Regions from separate parts of the Paenibacillus sp. VT-400 genome, predicted to be linked through region 1. Evidence: riboswitches for the same ligand, from Rfam matches in the RefSeq annotation. Region 1 holds a riboswitch; each other region holds the start of a gene.
What was found. Region 1 has a riboswitch for cyclic di-AMP ahead of EL84_RS23820 (3D domain-containing protein). Riboswitches for the same ligand answer to the same signal wherever they lie in the genome.
Positions count from the first base shown of each region.

Region 2: linked by a shared signal. The riboswitch ahead of EL84_RS06505 (C40 family peptidase) and the one ahead of EL84_RS23820 (3D domain-containing protein) in region 1 are both predicted to bind cyclic di-AMP.
Region 3: linked by a shared signal. The riboswitch ahead of EL84_RS13435 (hypothetical protein) and the one ahead of EL84_RS23820 (3D domain-containing protein) in region 1 are both predicted to bind cyclic di-AMP.
Region 4: linked by a shared signal. The riboswitch ahead of EL84_RS30270 (3D domain-containing protein) and the one ahead of EL84_RS23820 (3D domain-containing protein) in region 1 are both predicted to bind cyclic di-AMP.

Region 1 is NZ_LELF01000067.1:3,000,143-3,003,294, forward strand. Features, by position in the region: gene EL84_RS23815 (polysaccharide deacetylase family protein) at 1-597, shown strand, start outside; gene EL84_RS23820 (3D domain-containing protein) at 705-1,379, opposite strand; cyclic di-AMP (ydaO/yuaA leader) riboswitch at 1,382-1,576, opposite strand; gene EL84_RS23825 (amino acid ABC transporter ATP-binding protein) at 1,801-2,523, opposite strand; gene EL84_RS23830 (ABC transporter substrate-binding protein/permease) at 2,510-3,152, opposite strand, start outside.
Region 2 is NZ_LELF01000050.1:28,616-31,767, forward strand. Features, by position in the region: gene EL84_RS06495 (M1 family metallopeptidase) at 1-600, shown strand, start outside; gene EL84_RS06500 (hypothetical protein) at 611-1,462, shown strand; cyclic di-AMP (ydaO/yuaA leader) riboswitch at 1,708-1,845, shown strand; gene EL84_RS06505 (C40 family peptidase) at 1,849-2,319, shown strand; gene EL84_RS06510 (GNAT family N-acetyltransferase) at 2,676-3,152, shown strand, end outside.
Region 3 is NZ_LELF01000067.1:627,724-630,875, forward strand. Features, by position in the region: tRNA gene EL84_RS13425 (tRNA-Leu) at 107-189, shown strand; gene EL84_RS13430 (glutathione peroxidase) at 337-816, opposite strand; cyclic di-AMP (ydaO/yuaA leader) riboswitch at 1,188-1,363, shown strand; gene EL84_RS13435 (hypothetical protein) at 1,479-1,877, shown strand; gene EL84_RS13440 (HAD family hydrolase) at 2,052-2,735, shown strand; gene EL84_RS13445 (Nramp family divalent metal transporter) at 2,841-3,152, opposite strand, start outside.
Region 4 is NZ_LELF01000069.1:51,363-54,514, reverse strand. Features, by position in the region: gene EL84_RS30275 (TatD family hydrolase) at 311-1,081, shown strand; cyclic di-AMP (ydaO/yuaA leader) riboswitch at 1,323-1,576, shown strand; gene EL84_RS30270 (3D domain-containing protein) at 1,850-3,034, shown strand.

The sequences.
Region 1 (3,152 bases):
ACCAAGAAGGTTGCACTGACTTTTGATGATGTACCTGATCCACGATTTACTCCACAAGTGCTGGATGTATTGAAGAAATACAATGTCAGAGCTACATTCTTTATCGTGGGTAGTCGTGCTGAGAAACATCCGGATCTGGTGAAACGCATCGTTAAGGAAGGGCATATGGTTGGTAATCACAGCTACAATCATCCTGAATTCAGTAAGCTGTCGATGAATGCCTTTCGCAAACAAATTTTACATACCGGGGATATTATTCGACGTTTGGCAGGATATACGCCCAAGATGATTCGGCCGCCTTATGGAGACATTAATGAAGAACAGCTGAGATGGGCTGCCAAACAACACTATAGCATTGTGAACTGGAACGTAGACTCCCTGGACTGGAAAGGCCTTTCAAAGGAACAGGTGAAAGATAACATCCTGTCTGCCGTGAAACCTGGCTCCATCGTTCTGCAACATGCTGGAGGCGGTGTAGGGTCAAACCTGAACGGCACGATTGAGGCTTTGCCTGAAATTGTTGAGGAACTACGTAATCGGGGATATGAACTGGTCACCTTGGACGAAATGTTGGGATTGCCAAAGGCCAAAGATTAGGACGACCGTGATAACAAATAATGAGAATATTAAAAGGGTGCTGTTCAATCGCGAATTAGCGACTGGCAGACACCCTGTTTGAATTCATTTTAAATGTTATTTTCTCTCTACTTCAGAATGTACAGCTCGATATCCTGAAAACCAAATGAGCTTACAGACTGTTTGCTACCCGGGATAAAGATATCAATCCGGTGACCCTTGATTGCACCGCCCACATCACGTGCTGTGGCTACAAAAGCTTGTTTTGGCAATCCTGGATGGCTGTGACCAGTTACCAGTACTTTAGTTCCAAGTGGAATTACACTTGGATCAACTGCAATCGTGCCCAGTTCAAGGTCATTTCCGAAATAATCGACTGCACCCCATCCTCCATTTTCAGACGGATCTGCAGAGTATGCCGTTGCTTTCACGTTAACGGCTTTGCTGTAATCGAATGTCTTACCCCAGGCTTGAACCACTTTGTTATCTGCGTTAACGTCCAAGCTCGCTGTAGTAACAGTCTTCGCTTGGGTCTTGCTCTCCGTTGCCGCAGCGGCTGCTACATTGTTTGCCTTACCGGGAATCGTAATTTTCAAACCACCATAAATGTTGTAAGCCGAAATGTCGTTGTTTGCTTTAACCAACGTGTTGAGTGCTACTCCATATTGTTTTGATAAGGTGTAGAAGGTATCCCCTTCTTTGGCCACATGAACTGAATCGGCGTGAGCCGGAACGGCTTGAATGAGCATTGCTGTTGTCATTAATGCTATTGCTGTTTTGGCTATACGTTTCTTGTTAATCATGGTCTTCCTCCCTCATTGTGCCTGCGAAGTTAGTTGTCGGATTCGGATGAGGAGCCCACCCTATAGGTTATTCGTTACATTTGAAACGTTATGTACCCAATTCACCCCAAGCAGTGTGCTGTAGATCTTCCCCCTGCACAATCTGCATCGTTACATCCCCCGCACTCCCTGTCCGGAAGTTTCGGCAGAGATCAATATATCACAATTTTGTAACCTGAACTTGTAGTAATTCTTACCAAATGGTTTTTAGCATGTCATCAACTGTAAGAATACTGGATAATTCAGAAAAGTTGGCGAACCGACTTCTTTATATTTGGTAACAGAAAAGTTACTTTTCCGAATCCACACGTGATTATTATCCATAAAAAAATAGCATTACCGACTCGAAGTCAGTAACGCTATTTGATCAACCATTTAACATTTAGAGTACTTTGGCAAGAAAATCACGTGTACGTGAATTTTTTGGAGCTCCAAAAACCTCATCAGGTGTTCCCTCTTCCACAATAACCCCGCCATCCATGAACAGGATTCGGTCTCCCACTTCACGTGCAAAACCCATCTCATGTGTTACGATGACCATCGTCATTCCGCCTTCTGCAAGACGTTTCATGACATCCAGCACTTCACCGACCATCTCAGGGTCCAGTGCCGACGTAGGCTCGTCAAACAGCATCACATGCGGCTGCATGGCCAATGCTCTAGCAATGGCGATCCGCTGTTTCTGTCCACCAGACAGCTGATTCGGGAATGTATCTTTTTTATCGTACAAGCCCACGGTGTTAAGCAAATCAGCAGCAATTTTTTCCGCTTCCTGAGTCGATTGTTTCTTCACTTTAATCGGAGCAATCGTGATGTTTTGCTGTACCGTTTTGTGTGGGAACAGGTTGAAGTGCTGGAACACCATGCCCATTTTTTCCCGAGTTGCATTAATGTTGTGCTTCGGATCGGTGATTGACACGCCTTCAAAATCAATCTCACCCGAGGTAGGCTGTTCCAACAGGTTCAGACAACGTAAGAAAGTACTTTTACCTGAACCGGAAGGGCCGATGACTACAACAACCTCACCTTTGCCAATCGTCACGTTAATGCCCTTAAGCACATCGTTATTACCATAAGATTTGTGTAATTGTCTAACGTCTATCACTTGCACTCAACTTCCTTTCCAGTCGTCCCAGCAGCTTGGACAAAATGAACGTCATTACAAAGTAGATGGCTGCTGCAATCAAAAATGGACTCAAGCCTTGGTACGTAATGTTTTTGACCACACTTGCCTGATACATAATGTCCACCATACCGATAACGGAGATAATGGAGGATTCTTTGATGATAGTTATGAATTCATTACCGATCGCCGGTAATACAGCTTTGAATGCCTGTGGCAATATGATATAACGCATCGCGGCGCCTCTGCCCATTCCGAGGGAGCGAGCTGCTTCCAACTGACCACGATCCACACCTTGGATACCTGCACGGAAAATCTCCGCCAGATACGCACCACTATTAATGGAAAGCGTGATGATACCTGCCTGAAGTGCAGTGAAGTTAATGCCAAAGCTCAGGGAAAAACCATAGTAAATAATCATCAATTGTACCAACATCGGTGTGCCACGGATCACTTCAACGTAAGCAGTACCGATCCAGCGCAAGATTGCAGCGTCATGCAAACGGAACAAACAGATGATCAATCCAATAATTACCCCGAAGATAACCCCAAGTGCAGACAACAGAAGTGTGTATCCTACACCTGTAGCATAGAAACTTTTGTACTCCCAG
Region 2 (3,152 bases), on a different contig from region 1:
AAGTTCGATTCACAGAATGAGTATGCGGCCAATGTCTATACACGTGGCAAGCTTGTATTACTTGGTATCGAACATCAAGTCGGTGCCAAAAAGATGGAACGCATTCTCTCTACCTATGTGAAGAAATACCGCTTCAAACATCCCACTTCGGCTGATTTTCAAAACGTTGTGGAACAAGTGACCCGCACTTCCTGGTCTGATTATTTTGATCAATACGTCTATAGTAACGGGATGGCTGACTTTGCTGTAGAGAAGATTCGTGTTACGCCCGTACAGAAAGACGGTCAAACATTGTACGAGTCATCCGTGACGATCGCAAAAAAAGGGAGTGATTACAACGCCGTTCCTGTTCGCATTGCCTTTGAAGACGGGCATATCCTCACCAAGCAATGGAATGGCAAAGAAGATCGCATCACGTATAAATTAACTCACACATCCCCCGTATCCTGGGCCATGACCGATCCCCTGTACTCGATCGTGCTGGAGAACCGCCATATGAACAATTTCCTGAAATCCGGACTGGATGAGCAGACGAAGTCCCGCTGGAGCATGAGTGTAACCAAACTATTAGAAGCCATATTCGGAGGTCTGTCATGGTGAGGTGGAAACGGTGAAAGCGAAAATACGTGAAGGCTGGTTTCTCGTCCGTCAGCATATGTTCATTGCCGCACTCTTATTTCTTTATCAACTCATTTGGGGATATTTCTTCTATCGAATGGTACAATCGGCGGTCATCCCACTACTCCTTCGCTATCCAGATGCTGATGCCGGTGAGCTGAGTACACTTTTGTTCAAAATGGAAAGTCAACTTAACCTGTCTACCCATCCGGAGGTTCTTCGTTATCTATGGATTCTCGGGGGCATGCTGCTGGTTCGCATGTTGATCAGCCCCCTCATTCAGGCAGGACTGCTCTACTCACTTCAGCACTTTAATTCTACAGAAGAGCGCATCCCCTTTGTCCGCGGAATCAAAAATCTGTGGAAACCGATGCTGCTGCTCCACACCATACGTACATTATTGATGCTTCTGCCCGCCTACTGGCTCATACCGAAGCTCTACTCGATTCTCATGGACGGATTTCATTCCCTTCAATTACTTTTGCCTGGTATACCTTATGTTGCTGCCTGGATTGTATATGGTTGGATCATCCACCATGTCATACTCTATATGCAGTTCGGTGTTTCGGCACCAGAAGGAGAAGGCGGGGCTCACGGTACCCTCAAAGCACTCTGGATTGCACTGCGTCATCTCATCGCTGTAATCGGCATTGCACTTCTACTGGGTGGAGTACACCTGCTCGTCTTTGGGGCATTCACTACAGCCTCATGGTTATTAACGGGACTGACCGGACTTATACTACAACAGACGTATCCACTTGCCAGATGTCTATTGAGTCTGTGGAAAATATGCAGCCATTTCCGATTATGGCAGTCCAAAATATCCAAAGGTGAGAGCAGATAGTTTAAAAATTGTTACCATCACATGTTAAACTCATGGCCTAATATGTACTTATAAATAGGCAAACCTCAACCTTTCCCCGTCAAAGGTCGAGGTTTTTTTTGCTAAATTTGTTGCTAAACGTTGCCAAAGCCGTACTCCTCTGTTACAATAATCGCAGTGAGTTTTTAGTAACAACTTTGTAATCTTTACATTCATATTTGTAACTACTTAAAATTAAATCGTCATTTCTTGATTTCGCAGGTGCATAACTAGCATAGCCAAATTCCTGGCACCTGGGAAGCGGGGGAACCAGTTATGGGTGAATTGATCTTGCTACAGAGGGATCATAGGGGACCTTCAACCGAATCCTTAAGCTAACCTCGCAGGCATTGGAAGGGGAATATCTCTTGTTCAAGAAGAAATTAACCGCAGCTGTACTTAGCATCACATTCGCTTTATCGCTTGGTGCAGGTAGCGCATTCGCAGATTCAAAGATGGACACAGTAATTGATTCAGCAATGGGAACTACATACAAAAGTGGGGGAACAACGCTTAACGGCTTTGACTGCTCCGGATTTACACGGTATGTATTCGACAAGTTGGGTATTGATTTGGCACGCCAATCCAGTTCCCAATTCGACATGGGCGATTCCGTATCCCGCATGGAGATGAGAGCTGGCGATCTGGTGTTCTTTAATACAACAGGTAAAGGCGTATCCCATGTAGGAATCTTTGTAGGGGATGGAAAGTTCGCACACTCCTCTTCTTCCAAAGGCGTTACGATCAGTGCATTGAGTGAAAACTATTGGGCCAATCGTTATGTTGGCGCAAAACGGATTATGAGCACGGACGCATATGAATCACTGGCCCTTGACTAGGGACAAGCTGAGCAACATGATGCTGTAACCATTAAACATACTGGAACGAAGCAAGAAGCATAACAGAACCGCCCGGTACATTCTCCGCAGGAATGTATCCGGCGGTTTTTTTGTGCTTCAATCCTTATTCATGTTGCAAGTTATACTCGGGTTATATCCTGCGACATCAACAGGTTCATTTTGCGTTCGTTCGTCCGTGCCCTTATGATGTTTTTACCCATCCCGTTATAATATAAACGAAATTACCGGAACTTTTGTTTCATTTTTTTTTCTTGGGAAGGAAGACTTGCTAAATGAACATCACTTTTGTAGAGTGGACAAAGAGTTCTGTTTCAAGGAAAGGAGCATGCAGGTGTATGAAGGAAACCCCTGTGACGTTTCACGTTGTACCCATGCGAGAAGAACATGCGGAGCTTATCTGCAGCTGGCAGTATGATCCGCCTTACAATATCTACAGCTGGCTCCCCTGGGAGCAGATGAAGGCTCTGGAAGTGGAATTCGGAGATGCACAGCTGCGGCAGGAGCAATATGCGATCGTCCTGGATCAGAACGATCGTATATGTGGGTTTGCTCAATACTTCCCACTTCAAGGGGTAACCCGGATTGGCCTTGGCATGCATCCAGAGCTGTGTGGTCAGGGTCAAGGGACAGCTTTTGTCACTGCCATTGTACAGGAAGCTATTCGCCGAAATCCCACGAATGAGATTGATCTGGAAGTACTCACTTGGAATGCTCGTGCCATTCAAGTTTATCTAAAGAGTGGATTTGTCACCCAGGATACATACGAACGACAGACCCCAAGCGGCTTGAAGCCCTTTCACTGTATGGTTTAT
Region 3 (3,152 bases), 2.4 Mb from region 1:
GCGATTTTTGATGAAAATGCCTAGCTGAAAAAGAAGTATTAAAAAATACTTTACTTTTAGTTCTGAACCCGGTATAATCAATTCTGTTGCCGATTATTTACGACATGCGGTCGTGGTGGAATGGCAGACACGCTATCTTGAGGGGGTAGTGGGCGTATGCCCGTGGAGGTTCGAGTCCTCTCGACCGCATCATATGAACGATTAAAAAGAAGCTTTCCATTAATGGGAAGCTTCTTTTTTTTGTCTTTTTCGAACAGTATGACATCTGGGTTGAAAAAAGGCCATCCATTACCGGAGGAATGTTGCTCTACCTTCCGGCTACGGGTGGCCTGTGTATTATTTTTGCAGCAAATTCTTGATATCTTCTTCAATCTTGTCCGGTGTTGTTTTGGGAGCATAACGTTTAATGACCTGTCCGTTCTGATCCACGAGGAATTTGGTGAAATTCCATTTGATTGCTTTGGAGCCGAGCAGGCCAGGAGCTTCTGTGCTCAGGTGTTGGAAAAGAGGGTGAGCGCTTGAGCCGTTCACATCAATTTTCTCAAACATGGGGAAGCTCACGCCATAATTCATCTGACAGAACTCGGCAATATCGTCGGAAGATCCTTTTTCCTGTGCAAACTGGTTGCTTGGGAAACCAAGAACTTCAAATGGAGCATCTTGAAACTTGTCTTGCAATTCTTGCAGACCTTTGAATTGAGGGGTAAGGCCGCATGAGCTTGCCGTATTCACAATCAGGAGCACTTTGTCACGGTAGTCGGACATTTCAACTTCTTGACCGCGAAGGGTATTCACTTTGTAATCGTAGACTGTCATCTAAATCGCCTCCATTTATTTACTCTTATATCTTCTATTATATTGGTTGCAATTAAATATTGCAAAACTAATATGGTGTTAAAAGAATCAAAACAGGCCAGTTGTGCTGAATACGTGAATGAATTACGAAGGGATTTTCGTCAGAGTGAGAATTAGATAGCCTTGAAGAGATGGATAGAGTATAACCTTATTGTAAGCGTTATTATGAACGAGTATTGGCAAAAATCTGCCGATTCGGTGATCTGTAAGGACTTTACACCGTCATGGCGGGGGTGTATGATTCATAACGTAATTTCAATTTAAACTAAATTGTACTTGAAAAACGAAACAAACGATAATATCGCTCGATCTTACCTTAAGATATACGAACGATGTTTTAATCGCTGAGTTTCCATTCATTAATGAATGGGAAACGGGGGAACCAACGGAATGCGCTGTCCAGGACAGTGGGCATTCATGGGGTGAATTTTCCGGTGACAGCCGGAAATAGGGCGACTCTCGCGCCCGAATCCGTCAGCTAACCTCGTAAGCGTTAAAGGGAGAGGCAACAAGCCGTACGCTGGTTCATGGTGTTTTCGCCATGGGTTATTTAAGAAGCGTTCGGGAGGCCTTGGTCCCCCACGCTTCTTTTTTGTTGTCTTTTCACGCCAAGGGAGGAACGAATGATGGATACTGAGATGATCTTAGTGACTGCTCCAAATGAAGCAGGACGCAAATTTATCAAATTGCTGATGTACAAAAAAATGCCGTTTGCCGTTCTAACCAACAGTGCAGGGGAAGAGCGAAGACTCCGTAGAATCGGAGTAGAACATGTCATTCGCATGAATACGGCTGCAGCTCAAAAATGGTTTTTGCCGCAGGGCAGCGTAGGCAACGTGTTTATTTTCGAGAACAGCCTGAATCTGACCTGTCGTTATTTACAGATCTGCCGTTCATGGACATCGAAATCCCTGTGCGTCATTACGGAGCAGAGTCATCCTAAGGGCATCTATCGGGGCATGGGCGCAGACCGGATTGTATATTCGCTCAATGGGGAAGTTGGCTTTCTCCTCAATGGTTAATGCCATAGCTTGTGATTGCTCAGGTGTAAGGTGCCTGTTATAATTGAATGTATTAGAATCAATTTCAGAATTCACTCAAGGTATTATGAAATTGATTCATCGATAAACGGAAGTTTGAGGAGACTCATGCATGATGGTGAGTCTTCTTTTTTATGCTTACAAGGAGGAATTGGAGTGCCGGATGTAGGTGGATTGAAATGGTTGTTTTTTGATGTTGGAGATACGCTGGTGGATGAATGGGAGCCGGTTGATGATATTATCGGACAGTTCGTCCGCGAAGCCTGTGCATTGAGATATCCGGTGAAGATTGAGGCGGTAAGAGAACTGTTCGCGAACTGTTACCGAAAATATGAGCAATGGCCTATGAGAGTGGCAATTCGCACATTTGTTAAAGACGAGGGACATCAAAAACAGATTCAGGACAAGCTGAAGTTTCAAAAAGATCTTGAACGTCCTTTTCCTTCAGCAGATTCCGTTCTTCAGCAGTTGTCACGGCATTATCGCATTGGCATTATTGCCAATCAGAGTCCTGGAACGGAAGAGAGACTGGAGAGTTACGGCTTGCGGAAGTATGTTGATGTTCTGGCATGTTCGGCTGAAGAAGGAGTGTCCAAGCCAGACCCTGAGTTATACGCTGTGGCCTTGAAGCAGGCCGGTTGTGAACCGGAGGAAGCCGTCATGATCGGCGATCGGATCGATAACGACATTATACCTGCTCGGAAGCTGGGCATGCGTACGATTCGAATTATGCAGGGTTACGGAAGATTCCAGCCAGAACTATCGGATGACAAACGTGCGGATTGGACTGTTGATTCATTGGATCAACTCTTGCCGTTACTGATACCAAATCAGGATTAGATTCAGATGGTTGTTTATTGGATTGCAACAATAAAGGCTGATCAACTTGGGTATAGCATACCGGAGTTGATCAGCCTTTTTAGTATTTAGTCGATTAGAATGAGATTAGAACAAGCGGATCGTCTGAATGATCAGATATACATTTAGCATAACGATAATAGCTGTAATGACCCATGAGATGATTTTGAGCCACAATTTGTTGGCGAATGCACCCATACTTTTTTTATCACTTGTGAACATCACCAGGGGAATTACAGCAAAGGGCAATTGAAGTGACAGCACGACCTGGCTCAAAATGAGTAGTTCTTCTGTGCCATGTTCTCCTGCAATCGCTGTGACAATTACCGCCGGGATGATGGCGATCAGACGTGTGACCAGTCTGCGTAGCCATGCCGGAATTCGAATGTTCAGGAAACC
Region 4 (3,152 bases), on a different contig from region 1:
AGAATTTCGATATCAAAACACTTTCTAAAAGAGCTATTTTTCATGATACAGTAATCTGCTTTAATGGGGAGTATATGTAGATCGACATAATTTTGTAAATGCAAGTAGGCAGAATGAGCAAAATCAACAATATATAGATCAGAATATCCGTATATCTTCTATATATTGTAGTTGTGAAGAAACAAACGTAATGATGTAATACACAGATACCCAAAATGTTTTATGTATGAGTCATTGAATTATTGAATTTTACAAATTGGATTTTGAAAAAGAAGATAGTCGTTATTTCGACATGAAGGGAGATACAGACATGATGCTGTTCGACACACATACACATCTGGATGCACCACAATTCGACGAGGACCGCGAGGACATGATTCAGCGTGCTGTGGATGCAGGAGTTGGTCGCATGATCAACATTGGCTTTAACCGGGAGACGATTCCAACCACAATGAAACTCGCCGAAACATATGACTTTATATATGCAGCTGTAGGGTGGCATCCCGTAGATGCGATCACAATGCAGGAGGGCGATTTGGAGTGGATTGCATCTTTATGCAAGCATGAAAAAGTGGTTGCGATCGGTGAGATTGGATTGGATTATCACTGGGATACTTCACCAAAAGAAATACAGCATCGCGTATTACGACAACAAATTGCTTTGGCGCGTGAAGTGAACATGCCAATTGTCATCCATAATCGGGATGCACATGAGGATATCATAAGAATTTTGCGTGAAGAGAAGGCGGGCGAAGTTGGTGGTGTGATGCACTCGTTCTCGGGCAGCTGGGAAACAGCAAAAAGTTGCCTCGATATGGGCTTCCATCTCTCCTTCGGAGGACCGATCACATTCAAAAATGCAAAGCAACCCAAAGAGGTGCTGGAGAAGGTTCCTATGGACCGGTTTTTCATTGAAACAGATGCTCCATATTTGACACCGCACCCTTATCGTGGGAAGCGAAATGAGACAGCGCATGTACGTCTGGTTGCAGAGGCAGCTGCGGAAATTAAAGGCATTTCGGTGGAGGAAATTGCTGCAATAACAACCAAAAATGCCATGGAACGATTTGGGATTCGTTAAAAAAACGAGCAAATGAGGTGAAAAAGGCAGGTAAGCGGAGGTAATTTGCCCTTTGATCCAAATAAATCAAGAATATTACAATATTTTAACCAAATATTCAGAAAAACGTACTTGATCAACGCTTTACAACATGCATCAAAACAGGATATCATCTTTTCAGTGAATTGTTGTGCGGAAAATTGGACAGATGTTCGGGGGATGAACAAAGGGACACTTTCCGATGAAACAACATTACTTTCATGAATCAGTCTCGCTGAGTCTCCGTTATCGGAGAGCGGGGGAACCAATAGGGCTTAAACATCGGTGTATTTGGCCGATGCGCAACGTTCGCTGACCCAAAAGCAGCGAAGGGAACTGCGAAGCCGTATTTGATTTCTTCTTTGGGTCTCGGGGTGAATTCAAGGGCGTCCGCCATGAGCGGGTGACCCAAGATAGGGCGGCTCTCTTTCGCCCGAACCCGACAGCTAACCTCGCAAGCGGAAAAAGAGAGGCAACCTCGTGCATGAATTTCCGATATTCAAAATCATTCGGAAGCCACGAAAGAGTTCCTCTTACACTCTTTCTTTGGCTTTTTTGTTTTTGAATAAAAGAAATATTGTCATCATACGGTAGGTATTCAGGAGGATGACATCATGTTGCGAAGATTGATTCATGGTGCAGAACCGGATTATGTTGGTCCAATCTGTGTTCTGTAGAAAATTTGGTATAGTCACGTCAAAGACATCATGCATTACTTTAGACGGCGAGGCTATGAAGGAGGACGGAGAAGTGGGCACATTCCAACCAGAAGAGACCCATGAGTCACGATCATCCAGTAAGTCTTTCGCGTTGCGGTGGAAGCATGAGAACATGCGTCAAATGGCATTGATCGCGATTTTCTCAATTGCGCTTACAATCATGATCTTGTTAGTCGTTTACGGTCAGGCCGGGAAACAAATTTCACTGGTTATTGATGGCAAAGCTCAGGTGGTAGAGACTCGTACAGGAATGCTTCAGGAAATGCTGGAGGAGCAGTCGATCACAGTCAGCCCTCACGATAAGGTATCCATGTCCATGAATGGGGCGTTAACAGATGGAGACCGAATCGTTATTGAGCGGGCCGTTCCAGTTAACATTACGGCAGACGGAGACACCAAGACTCTGTATACAACCGATTCATCGGTAGAAGATGCAATTCAAAAATCAGGTATTCAAGTTGAAAGTAATGATAAAGTGTATCCGGCGCTTGGAACTGCGATCAAACCGGAGATGAAGATCCGTGTAGTGCGCGTAACAAAGCGTACAGTGGACGTAGAGCAACCGATCGCTTACAAAGTCATTAAAACGGCTGACCCTAGCTTGTACAAAGGGGATAACCGTGTCGTTGTGAACGGCAAAGAAGGCACAATTGTGCAGCATATCGAAAAGGTATTTCAGGATGGAGAATTGGTCTCCAAAAAAATGGTCGGCAAATCTGTCGCGAATAATCGTGTAGATAAAGTGATCGCTGTCGGCACCAAAGCAAAACCGGTCGTGAAAGAACCTGAGATTCAGACCGTATCGGCTCAAACGTCAACAACCAAAAAGGCTACAACAACGAACTCGAAGAAAACATCTGCCTCGGGCAGCAAAGTGATTACCGTATCCGGGACTTCTTTTAAATACTCCAAAGTACTTAAAAATGTATCCATGACTGCCTACTCTTCCGAAGAGCCTGGCATTGGAACTAAAACAGCTTCCGGTACTCGTGTAACGGAAGGGCGCACCATTGCGGTTGATCCCAAAGTCATTCCAATTGGCTGGTGGGTATATATCGAAGGTCTGGGATTCCGTCGTGCGGAAGATACAGGCGGTGCCATTAAAGGCAACAAAATTGATGTGTATTATGACAGTGTGAAGCATGCCCTGAATTTTGGACGTAAGAAAGGCAAGACGGTCTACGTGATCGGTCCGGTGAAGCCGGAAGCGAACTAAAATCGTTTTACTTTGAAATGGGAATGCTATAAAATAGTTGCATGAATGATTCATGCGGAATATGCGGCGGAGGAGTCTGAATTCAGTCTCCCCCGCCGTTTGGCAGAGAAGAGGATAT